DNA from 2 places in the Pseudoalteromonas mucoides genome. Region 2 is predicted to be linked to the other one. Evidence: predicted binding sites of a transcription regulator. Region 2 holds the regulator's gene; the other holds the start of a gene.
What was found. Region 2 encodes sigma-54, which starts transcription at its own class of promoters, with help from an activator protein. Its sites were predicted from a motif close to GTTGGCACGNNNNTNGNNT; they were not measured.
Positions count from the first base shown of each region.

Region 1: a site for sigma-54 is predicted at 4,639-4,657, ahead of AAEU30_RS07405 (EF-hand domain-containing protein). Genes of this name have one in related genera too.

Region 1 covers NZ_JBMMUC010000005.1:113,827-122,113, reverse strand. Annotated here, with positions in the region: gene AAEU30_RS07435 (hypothetical protein) at 15-164, shown strand; gene AAEU30_RS07430 (hypothetical protein) at 215-448, shown strand; gene AAEU30_RS07425 (DUF1543 domain-containing protein) at 469-969, opposite strand; gene AAEU30_RS07420 (sigma 54-interacting transcriptional regulator) at 978-2,327, opposite strand; gene AAEU30_RS07415 (hypothetical protein) at 2,332-2,874, opposite strand; gene AAEU30_RS07410 (sensor histidine kinase) at 2,876-4,333, opposite strand; gene AAEU30_RS07405 (EF-hand domain-containing protein) at 4,694-4,921, shown strand; gene AAEU30_RS07400 (hypothetical protein) at 4,932-5,159, shown strand; gene AAEU30_RS07395 (EF-hand domain-containing protein) at 5,281-5,517, shown strand; gene AAEU30_RS07390 (EF-hand domain-containing protein) at 5,522-5,758, shown strand; gene AAEU30_RS07385 (methyl-accepting chemotaxis protein) at 5,818-7,449, opposite strand; gene AAEU30_RS07380 (amidohydrolase) at 7,597-8,287, shown strand, end outside.
Region 2 covers NZ_JBMMUC010000013.1:14,866-23,152, forward strand. Annotated here, with positions in the region: gene mlaF (phospholipid ABC transporter ATP-binding protein MlaF) at 1-247, opposite strand, end outside; gene AAEU30_RS14530 (calcium/sodium antiporter) at 503-1,474, shown strand; gene AAEU30_RS14535 (KpsF/GutQ family sugar-phosphate isomerase) at 1,498-2,469, shown strand; gene kdsC (3-deoxy-manno-octulosonate-8-phosphatase KdsC) at 2,470-3,021, shown strand; gene lptC (LPS export ABC transporter periplasmic protein LptC) at 3,018-3,572, shown strand; gene lptA (lipopolysaccharide transport periplasmic protein LptA) at 3,562-4,089, shown strand; gene lptB (LPS export ABC transporter ATP-binding protein) at 4,086-4,811, shown strand; gene AAEU30_RS14560 (RNA polymerase factor sigma-54) at 4,880-6,376, shown strand; gene hpf (ribosome hibernation promoting factor) at 6,407-6,694, shown strand; gene ptsN (PTS IIA-like nitrogen regulatory protein PtsN) at 6,699-7,151, shown strand; gene rapZ (RNase adapter RapZ) at 7,172-8,014, shown strand; gene AAEU30_RS14580 (HPr family phosphocarrier protein) at 8,035-8,287, shown strand, end outside.

The DNA.
Region 1 (8,287 bases), on a different contig from region 2:
ATTAGGAGGTTAGAATGCAAACGATATTAAAACGTGAAGAAATCGACTTTATATTCGAGCTCTATTGTCATGAGCAAGTAGAAGATACTGATAATGAAACCGATACTAAAAAGCTTGATTCAGCACAAGGTAATGACATTTTCCAACCAAGTTATTTGACCTAAAAGCGGTTTGCTCATTACAATGGCGCACCTTGAAAAAGCTATGCCAAATAATGAAAAGCCACTCAGCCAAAAAAGAACTTATTTTAATACCAATTCTACTTATTGTGATTGTACTTTGCGTTGCAGGGCACTTTTTATTGCAAGCGAGTTTCGCTGACAGCAACCTCACTGAGTACTTGCTTGCAGCTTTACCTTTCGCCATGTTTGGCTTTGTTATTATTGCTTTTAAGATTGCTAGTAAGAGTGAAGATAAAGAACGCCAAGAGCAAAGCGACAAAGATTAGTCGCTTACTTAAATCCCTGATTATAAAATATGATAACCAAACCAATCAGGTTTAATTTTTTGAGATTGTCCACTTGGCGTCAGCTTAATATGTAATTGGCTATCAAGTAAATCAATGGCAAAGCAGTCATCCACATCATGTAAATCATCTTTATGCAAATGACTCATACCCGCTAATAAATGATCTTTTGCCCGTTGTTTAGCTTGCTCAGCGTCTTTAGCTACATACAAAGCAAAATCATGTTGTTCAGCAAGGCTATCAGCACGATACGCGCCTAGATTCACAAAAAACAACTTTTCAGCTTGGTTTACGGGCTGTTCAACAACCTCGATTTGATAGCCATCTATGTGTTTAATCGCCATAAAACTATCCATATGCACACTGTTTTTGTCGCCTACCCATTGGCTTTTAAGTTTTGTGTAGCACCGCTCTATTGTTTCACCTACCACAAAACGTATGTCGTGCATTTCTATATGGCAGCCCTGTATTCTGCCACCCAAATACACCATAAATAATTGCATGTTTGCTCCTACAAAATATTATCAACATCAATGTTATGTTTCTTTATTAACTTATAAAAATCTGAGCGATTACGTTTTGCAAGCTTGGCTCCTTCTGCCACATTACCGCCCGCCATTTTTAACGTATTTATAACGTAATCACGCTCAAACTCTTTTTTGGCATCGTTTAAAGATAACGGCTCAACATTACTCTCATTACTATTAAGTGCACTTTGAACTAATTGTACCGATATTACCTCACTTGGGGTCAATGCAACAACCTGCTCTACCACATTTTGTAATTGGCGAATATTACCCGGCCAATCGTAGCGGACTAATGCATGCATGGCGTCAGTAGCAAACCGCTTTTGTGTTTGCCCCATACGTTTTGCTATCATGGCACTAAAGTGTTGCGCTAGTAAGCTAATATCTTCACGGCGCTCTTTTAGCGCTGGTAGTTTAAGGTTCACAACGTTTAAACGATAGTATAAATCTTCCCTAAACTGCTGGTTTGCAATCGCATCAGGTAAATTTTTATGTGTTGCAGAAACAATTCGCACATCAATCGGTATTTCTTCTTGAAAGCCCACTGGGCGGATAGTTTTTTCTTGTAATACACGTAATAACTTAACTTGTAAGTTTAATGGCATATCACCAATTTCATCTAAAAATAACGTGCCTCCTTGCGCTTGTTGAAAAAGCCCTTGATGATCTTTTACAGCCCCCGTGAACGCCCCCTTCTTATGACCAAACAGCTCTGATTCAAGTAACTCCCCTGGCACTGCGCCGCAGTTAATGGCTACAAATGGCCCTTCACTAACATGGCTATGTTGATGAATAGCATTAGCAAGTAACTCTTTACCTGTCCCGCTGGCACCGGAAATAAGTACATTAACTTGCGTTGGGCCTAATAACTTTACTTGCTCAAGTAGGTGCAGCATCGCACCACTGCGGGTTACGATAGCGCTGCTTGAAGCTTGTTCTTCACCATTCAAGCCATGAATTTCAATAGCTTTTGCAAGACTGTCGAATAACTCATCTTTATCAACGGGCTTGGTAATAAATGCAAAAATGCCTTGTTTAGTCGCCTCTACTGCATCTGGAATTGAGCCATGGGCTGTCATCATAATAACGGGTAAGGCTGGATAGCGGCTTTGCAACTGACGATGCAAGGCCATACCATCCATTTCGTCCATGCGTAAGTCGGTAATAACGGCATCAAACACATGGCTTTTAAGTAATTGCAGCGCCGCCATACCACTTTCACAGGTTGTGACTTGGTAACCTTTAGATTCAATACGAATAGACAGTAATTTAAGTAAGCTAGTATCATCATCAACTAATAGAACGCGGGCATTTTGAGGTGATTGAGTCGGCATAATATTACTGCTCCTTGGTTTCTTCGCGTAACAGCAGTTGCTGCTCAATTGTGGCTAATGACGATAAGGTTTCTTGCATTTTATCGCTCAACGCCTGTTGTTGTTTTTTCGCATTAATTTGCTGTTTAATTTGCTGTTTCTGCAACCACCAATATTGTTTAATGTCATCAGGCCAATAGTATGCTTGATCAAGTTTTAATAACTTAGTTAACACTTCTTCAGGGGCCAAGGTATTATTTTTACAGCTAAAATTAAAAAATTGCTGGATATCTTTTGCACCTACAAAGTCCTTATTATCTGATGCAACCTTAAAACCTCCACACGCTTTTGCATGCCAACCTATCAGTACATCAGCTGGCGGATAGAAAGGATCTGTTTTTGGTCTTGGCTTCGGGTTTGGTAATGCATCGCTCGGTTGCGTAAGGGCCGTAGAGTCTGATTTAGTTTGCGTTACTTGTTGCGACGCAGCTTCATTTGTTAACTTACAGCCTGTCAGGCCAATACTGGTGATGCAAACCAATAAGATGGTTTTATAGTGCACGCCCATGTTAGCTAACTCCTCTCGTTTTATTTATTGGTATTTGAATAATGAAACGACACCCACTAGGCTCGTTATGCTCTACTTTTAAAGTGCCCATTAATTGCTCTACTGATTCTTTCACAATGGTTAGGCCTAAGCCACTCCCTTGGACCGTGGTATCTTTGGCATTTTTACCTTGGTAGAAAGCACTAAAAATTTGCGCTTTTTCTTGCTCTTGAATACCACAACCTTGGTCGCTTACCGCCATCACTAATTTACCTTCTGATTGAGATAATCCAATATTGACACAGCCACCACTATCGGAGAACTTTAAGCCATTGGAAATTAATTGTATCAATATCATTTCTATTAATTCAGCTGCCACCGCTATAGGTTGAGTAGGTAAACTTGATTGCCAATTCAACGTTTGTTCGCGTGCTAGTAAACGGTGCTCAAAATGGTTATTTATTTTATTAATTAGATGAGAAAACTCAATTTCATTAATACTGTCTTTACTGGTACGAATTGCGTTATAGCTTAGTAAGCTATCTATCATAGTACGTAAACGCACCATGCTTTGGTTTATTAATTCAAGTACTGCTTGCTGTTCTTCATTTATAGGCCCAACAATCTCATCATTGAGTAAATCAGTGCCTTCCACCATGGAAGCGAGTGGTGTTTTAAGTTCATGGGTTACATGGCGTAAAAAAGTGTCTTTTTGCTGTTCAAGCATATGCAGTTGCGCTTGTACCCACTGTAATTTATTTCCTAATTCAACAAGCTCTGCAGAGCCTTGCACCGAGATTTCTTGCTGCCAATGTCCTTGTCCTAGTTTATCAATAACTGATGTCAGGCCTTTTAAGCGCCCACTTATACGCCATAAAAAGCCACCACTCACTAACAAGGTTAGCGGTATAAGTGCCACTAACCAGTTAATAAATGAGTTTTGTAATGCCTTTAGTTGCTGTTGATTGTCGATTATTTTTTTTTCGTTTTGTTCGCGTAGCCATAACGTTTGCTGTGCGATAAGTTCGCTCACAGGTATAAATAGCTGAGCATCTTGTAAGTTTTCAGTTACTAGCTTTTGATGAGCGGTGGTGAGTACATCATACAATTTTTGCCATTGCTGCTTATCGTTGTTTGCTACGCTTAAAAAGGTTAACTCATCGACACTTTGTAACGACGATTGCCACTTATCAATTATTAACTCATCTAATGATGCACTTTTAAGCACCCAATTTTGTCGGGTAGCACGCTCTAGGCTATTAAGATCTTGTTTAAGATTATTAAAGGATTTAGATATTTGGTAGTTATCACTCACTATTTTCTGGGTTACAGCGAGTTGTTTATTAAGCGCATTCAAAAATACGATAACAACTAGCGATAAAGGGAGAAGTGAAAGCAAGGTACTGAATAAAAACTGCCCTATCAAGTTTGGTCGCCACGCTAAAATTGCTTTATATTTTTGTCCAAACGAGGCTGGCATAATTACTCCTAAATTCTAATCTCATTATTATTAACTAGGCTACTTATACACTAGCTGAATCAATATACCCAAGCCATGACCACCTGTCAGTTGCATTAGCCTTGTCTATAAACATATTGTATAAAACGATACTGAACCGCTCTATAAGCAATGCCGCTAAATTGAGACAAACTAATATATTGTTTTTTCAGTAAAAGTTCCACTTACCTTCACGACTGTTGCAAAAAAGACACACAACTAAGTAGATTTTTCTTACCTACTCACACTTAAATCAATTAACCTTATGATTTTAAAGGGCTATTAATTTTGGCACTGATCTTGTTATATCTTAATCAGAGACATTATTAATAAGGAAATCAAATGAAAGTAATAACATCACTAGGAATATGTTTAAGTGCCTTACTTAGCTGCAATGTGTTTGCATTAGACGCACAGGCCACATTTGCAGAGCTAGATAAGGATGGCAATGGCACATTAAGCGAGGGAGAAGCTTCTGAAGATGCTGTGTTACACGAAAGCTTTGAGCAAATAGATAAAGACCAAAATGGTCAGATTTCATTTGCCGAATTTAAACAATTTCTTCAATAAGGATAGTGTTATGAAACAATTAATTGCGGCTTTTTCGTTGCTCCTTTTGGCTATTAGTGCTTCGGTTTTAGCGTCTCAATTAAACGTGAGATTTGCCCAACTAGATACTGACTCCGATGGTGTAATCTCATTACTTGAAGCTAAACAAAATGATGATTTATTTAAACAATTTAGTGATCTTGATGAAAACCAAGATGAAGTACTTTCTGAAAAAGAGTTTACTCAGTTCAAAATTTAAACCGCATTAAAGTATTTGCCATAATCCCGGAGGGAGTGTGTAAATGGATTTATTGTTGGGACTTAAATTATGGCAAATGCTTTACTCTTATTGCTTTACAGCTCAATTAAAGGAATTAATTATGAAAAACATAATGGTTTTTTGTAGCTTGCTAGTAGGGTTCAGCTTCAACGCTTTGGCACTTGACGTGAAGCAAAGGTTTGATCACTTAGATAAAAATAAGGATGGCTTTTTAACACAGGCAGAGCTAGAGCCTCAGCCGCAACTACTTAACAGCTACTCTAATTGGGATAAAGATCGCGATAACCGAATTTCCTTACTTGAGTTTAAACAATTTTTAACTAAAAACTTATATTAACCGTATGAATAAACTTAAATACACTCTTTTAATGGCATTACTCACAACCAGTTGTGGCAGTTTTGCAACAAGTGACCGCATAGCCGAACAATTCAAAGCATTGGACAGAAATGAAGATGGTTTATTAACTCGTTCAGAGTCAGCCAAAGATCCAGCTTTATGGTCACGTTTTAAAAACTATGATTCAGATAAAGACAACCGACTTTCACTAGCTGAATTTACTGTTTACCTAAACCAATAACACATTTGTTCAAAACAAAGATAACCCACAAAGCCAAAACTCTGTGGGTTAATCTATCTTTAACTTAATTTAAAGTATTCCACCTGCTCTAATACAGACTGACTTTGCTGTGCAGTTTTAGTACTTGTTTCTGCTGTTTGCTGGGATATCTCTGCGGTTTGCTCTGTCAAGGTATGAATAGTATGCATGTTTTGGCTAATATCCGCAGCCACCGCAGATTGCTCTTCTGCAGCAGTAGCAATTTGTTGTGTTTGATCATTTACTTGGTTAATCATCTCCATGATTTCTTTAAGTAAACTATTACTTTCATCCATTTTATCTTCGGCTTGTGCCGCGACACGTGTACTATCAGCCATCATAGTCACTGCATTTTGACTGGCTGAACGTAACTGTCCGAGCATGGTTTCTATTTCATTAACTGAGCTGTGAGAACGCTGTGCTAAAGTTCGTACTTCATCGGCCACTACCGCAAATCCACGCCCTTGTTCACCAGCTCTAGCGGCTTCGATGGCTGCATTTAAAGCAAGCAAGTTAGTTTGCTCTGAAATATTACGTATTACATCCAAAATAGTTTCAATTTTGCTGGATTCACTTTGTAGTTTATCAACCACTTCTGATGTGTCATTTAAAGTGCCAAGTAAATGGCTTACCGCTTCTTTAGTTTGTTCTGATGCCTCTAAGCCACTGCTAGCAAGTTTCATCATGCCATCAGAAGCCGTTGCAGACTCAGCCGTATTAACCGCTATACTTTTACTCGTTACTGATAACTCTTCTATCGCTGTAACCGCTTGAGTTGTATGGTCAGAAACTTCAGAAGTAGCGCCTTGAATTTGCGTATTTGCGGTAAGTAACTCACTGCTGTGATTATTAACTTCTCCAACGCTATGATAAATGCTAATCAAAGTAGTATTTAAATGAGCAATTGTTGCATCAAGTGTTCGACTCAAATCAGCCACCTCATCTTCACCGGCAACCGCTGAGTACTGATCTAACTCACCGCGTTGCAAAGCATGTGCGCTTTGACTTACGACGGTTAAACCTTGCACAACTTTTTGCGACAAAATATGACTAAACAAAGTAGCTAAGCCGATAGCAATAACAATTGATAGGTAAAATATATTATTGGCAAAACTAATAGAGTCTTGCGCCGCCTGCTGCGACTGATGAACTTGTGCGGTGTTGGCCTGTTCAAAGCGTTCGAAAAATTCTGTCAAAGCTAAGTGCGAATCAACAAATTCACGATAAATTGAGTATTCAGCCTTATTATCTGACGATGACTCCATTGCCTGTTTAAAGTTCAGAGCGGCAGCTTCATAACGCGTTGAGTGGTTTTTTAACTTTATCAATAAGCTTGCATCACCGGTATACACCTGATTGATTTGCTCAATTAAAGGGCCTGTCTTCACGATATTATTGTCTATATTACCCAGTAGTTCAGGTGCTTGCTCATTAAGCCCTAATAAATATACGACTTGTAAACCACGAATATCGGCTATAATGCCGTCTTGAGCTTCTTTAAGCTCAGCACTAAGTTTACTTACCATAAAATTATGTTGGTAAAATCTATCAAACCCATTTGCGATTTGATTATTTGCAACCTTAATAAATATCATTGCAATAATAAAAATAATGCAAATTATGGCAGATAACAAAATAAATTTACTGCGCATTGCCAGTTCGTTGAGTTTCATGCTAGTTCCGACTTATTCATTATTTTAACGTTAATTCATAAGCATAGCCGATAAGCATGAATATTATATAATAATTTATTAAATATTTTGCTGGTTGTTCATTCTCTGATAGTGTTTATAAATCACTCGTTAAAAAGATAATTAACAATGAAGCACTTACTTGCAATAGTACTTTTAACTCCTTTGTTTGCTTTGGCTGATACGACGGTAATTTATAACGCAAATGGCTATACTCCGACCTACAAAGGTAAATTAAAACAATTTAGTACGCTTGTAATAAAAGATGGCAAGGTTGTTAAAACAGGTAACGATGAACTAAAAAATAGCTTTCCTTGCGCCCCCGCGTTTGATGCACAGCAAAAAACATTACTGCCAGGTCTGATAGATGCACATGGCCATGTTATTGGTCTTGGGAAAAACTTATCACAACTCGATTTACGCGGTAGTGACTCTATTAAAAGTGTTCAGACTAAATTAGCAAGCTTTGCCAAAAATAAGCAAGGCTGGATTATCGGTCGCGGTTGGAATCAAGAATTATGGCCTAACAAACAATTCCCGACGGCTGCTGATTTAGATCTAATCGTTAAAAACAAACCCGTTATACTGTCTCGCGTTGACGGGCACGCAATATGGGTCAATAGTAAAGCCATGGAGCTTGCTGGTATTAAGGCTAGTACACTGACTCCCGAAGGTGGCGAAATTATCAAAACAGCCTCAGGCTCGCCAAGTGGTATTTTTATCGATAAAGCAGAGAGTTTAATCAATGCAGTCATTCCTAAAAGCTCCATGCAATCGACCAATCAAGCCCTGGACATGGCTGGGGAGCACCTTTTAAGCT
Region 2 (8,287 bases):
CATAAAGCTCTTTGCGCGTCATAGTTGGGATATTATCACCTTCAAACAAAATCGTGCCGCTATCGGGTTTTAATTGACCACCAATTAAACGCAGCATGGTAGTTTTACCAATACCGCTGGGCCCCATAATGGCAGTGATCTTGCCTTTCGGAACGCTAAAGCTCATATTTTTATATATGCTTCTATCGCCCCGTGAAAAGCTTACATCCTTGATTTCTACTATTGGTTGCGACAAGTCGCTCTCCATTTCTATTTTCACTACTTCCCCTATTTTAAGGCTTTTTACGCAAAGATGGAAAAAACAAATCGTAAAATTTTGTAATATTCTATGTAATAACACCCTAAGCCTTGCTAACACTGACTTAACCTAGCCTTAAATAAATTTTTCTAAGCTAAAAATAACGACTTACTGAGATATAGACCTGATTCTTTTATTTATACTTTCAGGTTGGCTTTTGTTACTATTTACTGCAATCTGATATTGAATAATTGGCGTAATGTAATGGTGACTTCTTTTGTCATTTTAATTCTTGGATTTGCTGGACTTGTTTGGAGCGCAGATCGCTTTGTTTATGGTGCTGCAGCCCTGGCAAAAAATTTCGGCGTACCGACTTTAATAGTCGGTTTAACCGTTGTTGCTATGGGTTCATCAGCACCTGAAATGATGGTGTCGGCCTCCGCTGCTCTTGCCGGTAAAACGGATACTGCAGTTGGTAATGCAGTCGGTTCAAATATCACTAATATTTTGTTGGTATTAGGTATTACGGCACTGTTGCGCCCGCTTTCGGTATCTTCAACAACACTCAAGCGAGAAATGCCGCTGGTGTTACTTATTTCGGTTGCTGCTTGGTATGTGTTTTCAGATAACTACTTTTCATTTGCCGAAGGCATTGCGCTACTAATTGCATTTATTGTTTTTATTGCTGGGCTTATCATCATTTCGATTCGCGCTAAAAACCAAGTCGATGACCCATTTGTTAGTGAAGCCTGTGAAGATGTGCCAGATAATGTTCCAACTAAATCAGCACTATTTTGGCTCGTCGTCGGCATGGTCGTACTGCCTTTAAGTTCTCACTTTTTAGTTGGTTCAGCTGTTGATATTGCAAAGTATTTTGGTTTAAGCGATTTAGTCATCGGCTTGACTATTATTGCTATCGGTACCAGCTTGCCTGAACTTGCAGCTTGTATTGCAGGGGTACTAAAAAACGAAGACGACTTAGCATTGGGTAATATTGTTGGCTCTAATATTTTTAACTTACTAGCCGTTTTACCATTAGCGGGGATTATAAATCCTTCGATAATTGACCCGTCTGCGGCAAACCGTGACGCGCTAATTATGATAGGTGCCACCATCGCATTAATCGCTATGTCCTTGAGTTTTCGTGGGGCGCGCCGTATTAATAGAGTTGAAGGTGGCTTATTATTAGCCGCGTTTGTTGCTTATCAAGGTTATATTTTTAGCCAAGTAGCTTAATACCGAATAAATTGGACAACACAATGACGCAGTTAAATTTTATTGAACAAGGAAAACGAGTACTTGATATTGAACGTCAAGCCCTTGTTGATATAGCTCAATACCTAGACGAAAACTTTAACCAGGCCTGTCAGTTGATGTATCAATGCCAAGGCCGAATTATCGTTGTCGGCATGGGCAAGTCGGGCCATATTGGCAATAAAATTGCTGCTACATTAGCAAGCACCGGTACACCGGCTTTTTTTGTTCACCCTGGTGAAGCGAGCCACGGTGATTTAGGTATGATCACCCGTGGTGATGTAGTCATGCTGATATCTAATTCTGGCGAAACCAGTGAGGTGCTCAATATAATCCCAGTGATTAAACGCATTGGCGCTAAAATGATCGCAATGACCAGCAACCCAACATCGTCAATGGCAAATTGGGCTGATGCTCATGTATGCATTAAAGTATCTAAAGAAGCTTGCCCTCTTGGCCTTGCACCAACAGCCAGCACCACAGCAACACTTGCAATGGGAGATGCAATAGCCGTCGCCCTACTTGAGACACGAGGTTTCACAGCCGACGATTTTGCCCTATCACACCCAGGCGGCAGTTTAGGCAAACGTTTATTACTGTGCTTAAAAGATTTAATGCATGATGGCGCCTCAACGCCTATTATTAAAGACACCCAATGCATTAAAGACGCTTTAATAGAAATGTCAGCCAAAGGCCTAGGCATGACAGCAATTGTAAACAACCTTGGCCAACTTAATGGTTTGTTCACTGACGGTGATTTACGTCGTATTTTAGAGCAACGTATCGATATACATAGCACACTTATCAGTGAAGTCATGACACGTTCGTGTACCACGGCAACTGCGGACATGCTTGCCGCCGAAGCGCTTAATATTATGGAGCGTAAACGTATTAACGGTCTTATTGTCATTGATGAAAATCGTCACCCCATTGGTGCACTAAATATGCAAGACTTGCTCAAAGCAGGAGTGTTATAAATGCAATTTGCTGACTTATACCAGCCACTGAGCTTAGATGCTCAAACCCGCGCTAAAAAAATTAAATTGCTTATCTGTGATATTGACGGCGTATTTTCTGATGGTCGAATTTACTTAGGTAATCAAGGCGAAGAATTAAAAGCATTTAATACCAAAGATGGTTTTGGCATCAAAGCGCTAATCAACAGCGGTTTTGATGTTGCTGTTATCACTGGACGTCATTCACAGATAGTTCAGCAGCGAATGACTAGCCTAACAGTACAACATATTTATCAAGGCCAAGAAAATAAGCTGCAAGCCTATCAAGAGCTTAAAGATAAACTGAGCTTAACCGATGAGCAAATCGCCTATATTGGCGATGATGGCCCTGATCTTCCTGTTATGGAGCAAGTTGGCTTTGCAGTAGCGGTGAACGATGCACACCCGTTAATCAAACGCGTATCGCATTATACCACTATGCTACCGGGTGGGTTTGGCGCTGTAAGAGAGCTCACTGATTTATTAATGCTTGAAAACGAAAAATCGCTAACCAGCGAAGGAACCAGCTCATGAATAGTGCGCGTTTAGTTTTAAGCGTATTATTTATAAGCTGTATGGTTTGGCTTTGGTATCCATATTTTAACCAAACAAACATAGAGCAGCTCGTTGAAGAAGATGTTATTGCCAAGCCCGATTACACCGCTGTGGCTTTAAAACAAACAGCCTTTGATGAGCAAGGTAAAATAAGCCACAAAGTCACCGCTGCAAAAATGGAATTATATCAGCAGTTAGGGTTCACTTACTTTGAAGAGCCTATTTTCACTTTATACAATCAAGAACAAATGTGGCAAATTAATGCAGCAGAAGCCACATTGTATGAAAATAACCAGCTGGTTTTAGAAGGCAATGTGACGGCGAAAAACCTCACAAACAATGCCATGATAGACCATATTAATGCCGATAACATTCAAGTTGATATTGAACTTCAAACCATGAGTTCAGAGCAACCAGTCGAGTTAGTCGGCCCAAATTTAAAAATTACTGGGCGCGGATTACAAGCCGATTTAAAAGCCGAAGTAATTGAACTAATTAACCATACGCGAACCATATATTATGACCAATAAACTTGCCAACCTACTTATAATACCAAGCTTATTCATTGCATATTCGAGCTTTGCCCAAGATACAATGCCACCGGCCGATCAGGTCTCAATCAGCGCCGATAAACAACAAGCTCAACTTAAATCTAATGTCGGTATTTTTGAAAAAAACGTTGAAATTATCCACGGTAACCGCCGTATTAAAGCAGATCGCCTTGAAGTACATAAACGTGAAGACTTAGGCGATAACAAACAGCTACTCGTGGCCACTGGCAAACCTGCATACTTTGAAGAAAAACAAGCCGATGGCACCCTAATGAGCGCCAGTGCTGACGAAGTTCGTTACGATGTAGCAAAGCGCCTGTTAACTTTAATTGGCAACGCGAAAGTAACCCAAGCAGGACAAAAAATTAACGCTAAAAGCATCACCTACGATATGGAACAGCAACTAATAAGTGCTGAAAGAGGCGAAGACTCAAATGACCGCGTGCATACAATTTTAGTACCTGTCGATAGCAAAAAATCAAAAGGCCAGCTATGAGTACATTAAAAGCCGAGTTTTTAGCAAAAAGCTACAAGGGCCGCCAAGTTGTAAAAAGTGTTGGCTTAGAAGTTAGCGCTGGGAGTATTGTTGGTCTGCTAGGCCCTAATGGCGCAGGCAAAACCACTACTTTTTATATGATTGTTGGCTTAGTGCCCAGCGATAAAGGTAAAATTAGTATTGATGATAACGATATTACATTATTACCCATGCACAGCCGTGCTCGCTTAGGAATTGGCTATTTACCACAAGAGTCATCTATTTTTCGTAAATTGACCGTTTACCAAAACCTCATGGCGATTTTAGAAACCCGTAAAGAGCTAAACAAAACAGCCCGTGAAGAAGCCTTAGATAGCCTACTTGATGAATTTAGCATTCAACACATTCGCGACAGCCAAGGTATGGCATTGTCAGGTGGTGAGCGCCGTCGAGTTGAAATTGCGCGCGCTTTAGCCGCAAATCCTAAATTTATTCTGTTAGATGAGCCTTTTGCTGGCGTTGATCCCATTTCAGTGTTAGATATAAAGAAGATTATCGAGCACCTTAAAAACCGTGGTATCGGCGTACTTATAACCGACCACAATGTAAGAGAAACCCTTGATGTTTGCGAAAAAGCCTACATTGTTTCTCATGGGGAGTTAATTGCATCAGGAACTCCTGAGCATGTACTTGCCAACCAAACAGTTCGCGATGTATATCTGGGTGAGCAATTTAGGCTATAAAGCAACGCTCAGCTAACTATCTGCTAAACTAAATTATGACAACACAATAAAAGGATTGTTAGAGATAAATGAGGCAATCACTCCAGCTGCGCATGGGCCAGCAACTTACAATGACTCCACAACTGCAACAAGCAATTCGCTTATTGCAGCTAAGTACATTGGATCTCCAGCAAGAAATTCAAGAAGCACTCGACAGCAATCCATTGCTTGAAGTTGAAGAGCAAGAGTTTAGTGACGAAACGGCTGGCAAAAATGAACAAAAACAAGATACCGAAGACGTCACAGTAAGTGCTTCTGCCGATGAGACACCAAGCGAATACGAACAAGAAAGCAGTGAAGCACTTAATAAAGACACCGTAAGTGACGATATGGCTATGGATGTGACCTGGGATGAGTACATGAGCGCCGCTCCTGCCAGCTCATCAGGCCCGATGCCTGAAGATGAATCTATTTATCAAGGGGCTTCAACCGAAACCTTGCATGAATATATTATGTGGCAGTTACAGCTAACCCCATTTAGTCCGACCGACGAGGCGATTGCGATTGCCATTGTCGAAGCTATCGACGACTCAGGTATTTTAACCTTAAGCTGTGAAGACATTGCTGAAAGCCTAAATAAAGATAATAACGAAGAAGAAATTGAGCTTGATGAAGTTCAGGCGGTTCTAAAACGTATTCAACTGTTTGACCCAATTGGTATTGGCGCACGCAGCTTGCAAGAATGTTTATGTATTCAACTAAATCAATTTGACCCCGCAACTCCTTGGATTAGCGAAACAAAAATGATTTTAACTGAACATATCGATTTATTAGCCAGTCGCGACTACCGAACTTTGATGAAAAAGACTAAGCTTAAGGAAGATGAGCTTAAAGAAGTGATGACACTCATCCACAGTCTAAACCCAAAGCCTGCGGATAGTATTGTACGTGAAGAATCTGAATACGTTATTCCAGATGTCTCAGTAAAGAAAATCAAAGGCCGTTGGGTTGTTGAGTTAAATCCCGATAGCATGCCTAAAATTAGAGTAAACAGCCAATATGCAGCTATGTCTCGCTCGGTTAAATCGAGTAGCGACAGCCAATTTATTCGCTCCCACTTGCAAGAAGCAAAGTGGTTTATAAAAAGTTTAGAAAGCCGTAATGACACATTACTCAAAGTAACCAACTGCATCGTTAAACAGCAGCAAGGATTCTTTGAACATGGTCCCGAGGCAATGCGCCCTATGGTATTAAACGATGTTGCTGAAATGGTCGAGATGCATGAATCAACCATTTCACGGGTTACCACCCAAAAGTACATGCACACCCCAAGAGGGATTTTTGAGTTAAAATATTTTTTCTCAAGTCATGTAAGCACTGAAAACGGTGGGGAATGTTCGTCTACAGCGATCCGCGCATTAATCAAAAAATTAATTAGCGCAGAAAACTCAGCGAAACCATTGAGTGATAGCAAAATTGCAGATATATTGGCAGAGCAAGGTATCAAAGTAGCTAGACGTACAATCGCAAAATATCGCGAGTCACTGGCTATTCCACCGTCAAATCAAAGAAAGAGCTTGATTTAAGGCGTAAAAAAACAAAGAAGGAAAATGCTTATGCAACTGAATTTAACTGGTCGTCACGTAGAAATTACCGATTCACTTAGAGACTATGTACACAATAAGTTTGCAAAGCTTGAAAGGCACTTTGATCATATAAACAACGTGCACGTCATTTTAGACGTAGAAAAGCTAAGCCAAAAAGCAGAAGCCACAATACACCTCAGTGGTGCTGATTTATTTGCTTCAACAGAACACCAAGACATGTACGCTGCGATTGACGCCCTAATAGATAAACTAGACCGTCAAGTTATCAAACACAAAGAGAAGCACGCTCGACACTAATATTATGAAACTAAGTTCACTTACTTGTAAGGACTGCAGTAAAGCTGCGGTCCTTTTTAATAGCAAAAAACGAATTTTAGAATTTATTAGCCAGTTGGCTCATGAACAACTCCCTCACCTTTCAGAACAAGAAATTCTTAACTCGCTACTTAATCGAGAGAAACTAGGAAGCACGGGTATTGGCCGTGGAATTGCTATACCTCACGGTAGAATGACTGGTGTTGATACACCATTAGCACTGATACTAGTGAGTGAAACGCCCATTAATTTTGATGCGATTGATAATCGTCCTGTTGATATATTTGTGGCACTCATCGTACCTGATGGTGAGAGTCAACTTCATTTAAAGACCTTGGCCACAATTGCTGATAAACTTAACGATAAAGATTTTTGTAAACAATTACGTAGCGCTAAATCAGACCACGACTTATACCAAGTTATTGTCGAGCAGTCATAAGAAAGTGAAGGAGTCATTACATGGAGTTAATTATCATCAGTGGGCGCTCGGGTTCTGGTAAATCTGTTGCCCTTCGCGTATTAGAAGATCTGGGTTATTATTGTGTTGATAATATTCCTGTGAACTTGCTGCCTTCACTCGTACGAAGCGTTTCTGATAACTATGATAAAACAGCCGTTAGTATTGATGTGCGCAATCTGCCAAAAGAACAGGAAGAGTTTAATGACATCCTTGAGTATTTACCTGGCTTTGCAAACCCGACTTTATTTTATTTAGACAGTGACGACCAAACACTGATCAAGCGCTTTTCAGAAACGCGCCGTTTACACCCATTATCTTTAGACTCTTTACCCCTTGATTTGGCTATCAAGCAAGAGAAAGTATTGCTTGATGTATTGATCACGCGTGCTGATTTTATCCTTGATACTACTGACTTAAGCGTTCATCAACTAGCTGAATCAATTCGCGAAAAAATCTTAGGAAAAAAAGATAAAAAGTTGATTATCACTTTTGAGTCCTTTGGTTTTAAGCACGGTATTCCTAAAGAAGCTGATTACGTATTCGATGCACGCTTTTTACCAAACCCACATTGGGAGCTTGAGCTAAAGCCACTAACAGGCCTAGATCAACCAGTAAAAGATTATTTAGCTAGCCACAGTATTGTGCAGAAGTTTACATGGCAAATTCAAACATTTGTGCAAACCTGGCTACCGCATTTAGAGCGCAATAACCGCAGCTATCTCACAATTGCAATTGGTTGTACTGGTGGTCAACACCGATCTGTTTATCTAGCACAAACTATAGGTGAGAGCTTTGCAATGAGTCATAGCAATGTAAAAATCCGCCACCGTGAACAAGAATAATACCTGCTACAGGCTTTGATATGCATTTAGAAGACACTTTTTTAATAAAGAATAAGTTAGGATTACATGCACGAGCTGCCAGCGTTTTAGCCCAGCTCGCGCTGAAGTTCGATGCGACGATTACCCTATACCAAGACGATAAACAAGCCGCTGGAGACAGCGTTTTAGCTTTAATGTTGCTTGAGAGCAGTCAAGGCAAAGAAGTTAAAGTCGTATGCGAAGGACCGGATGCCAAGCCTGCACTAGAGGCCATTGGTGAGCTAATCGAACAAC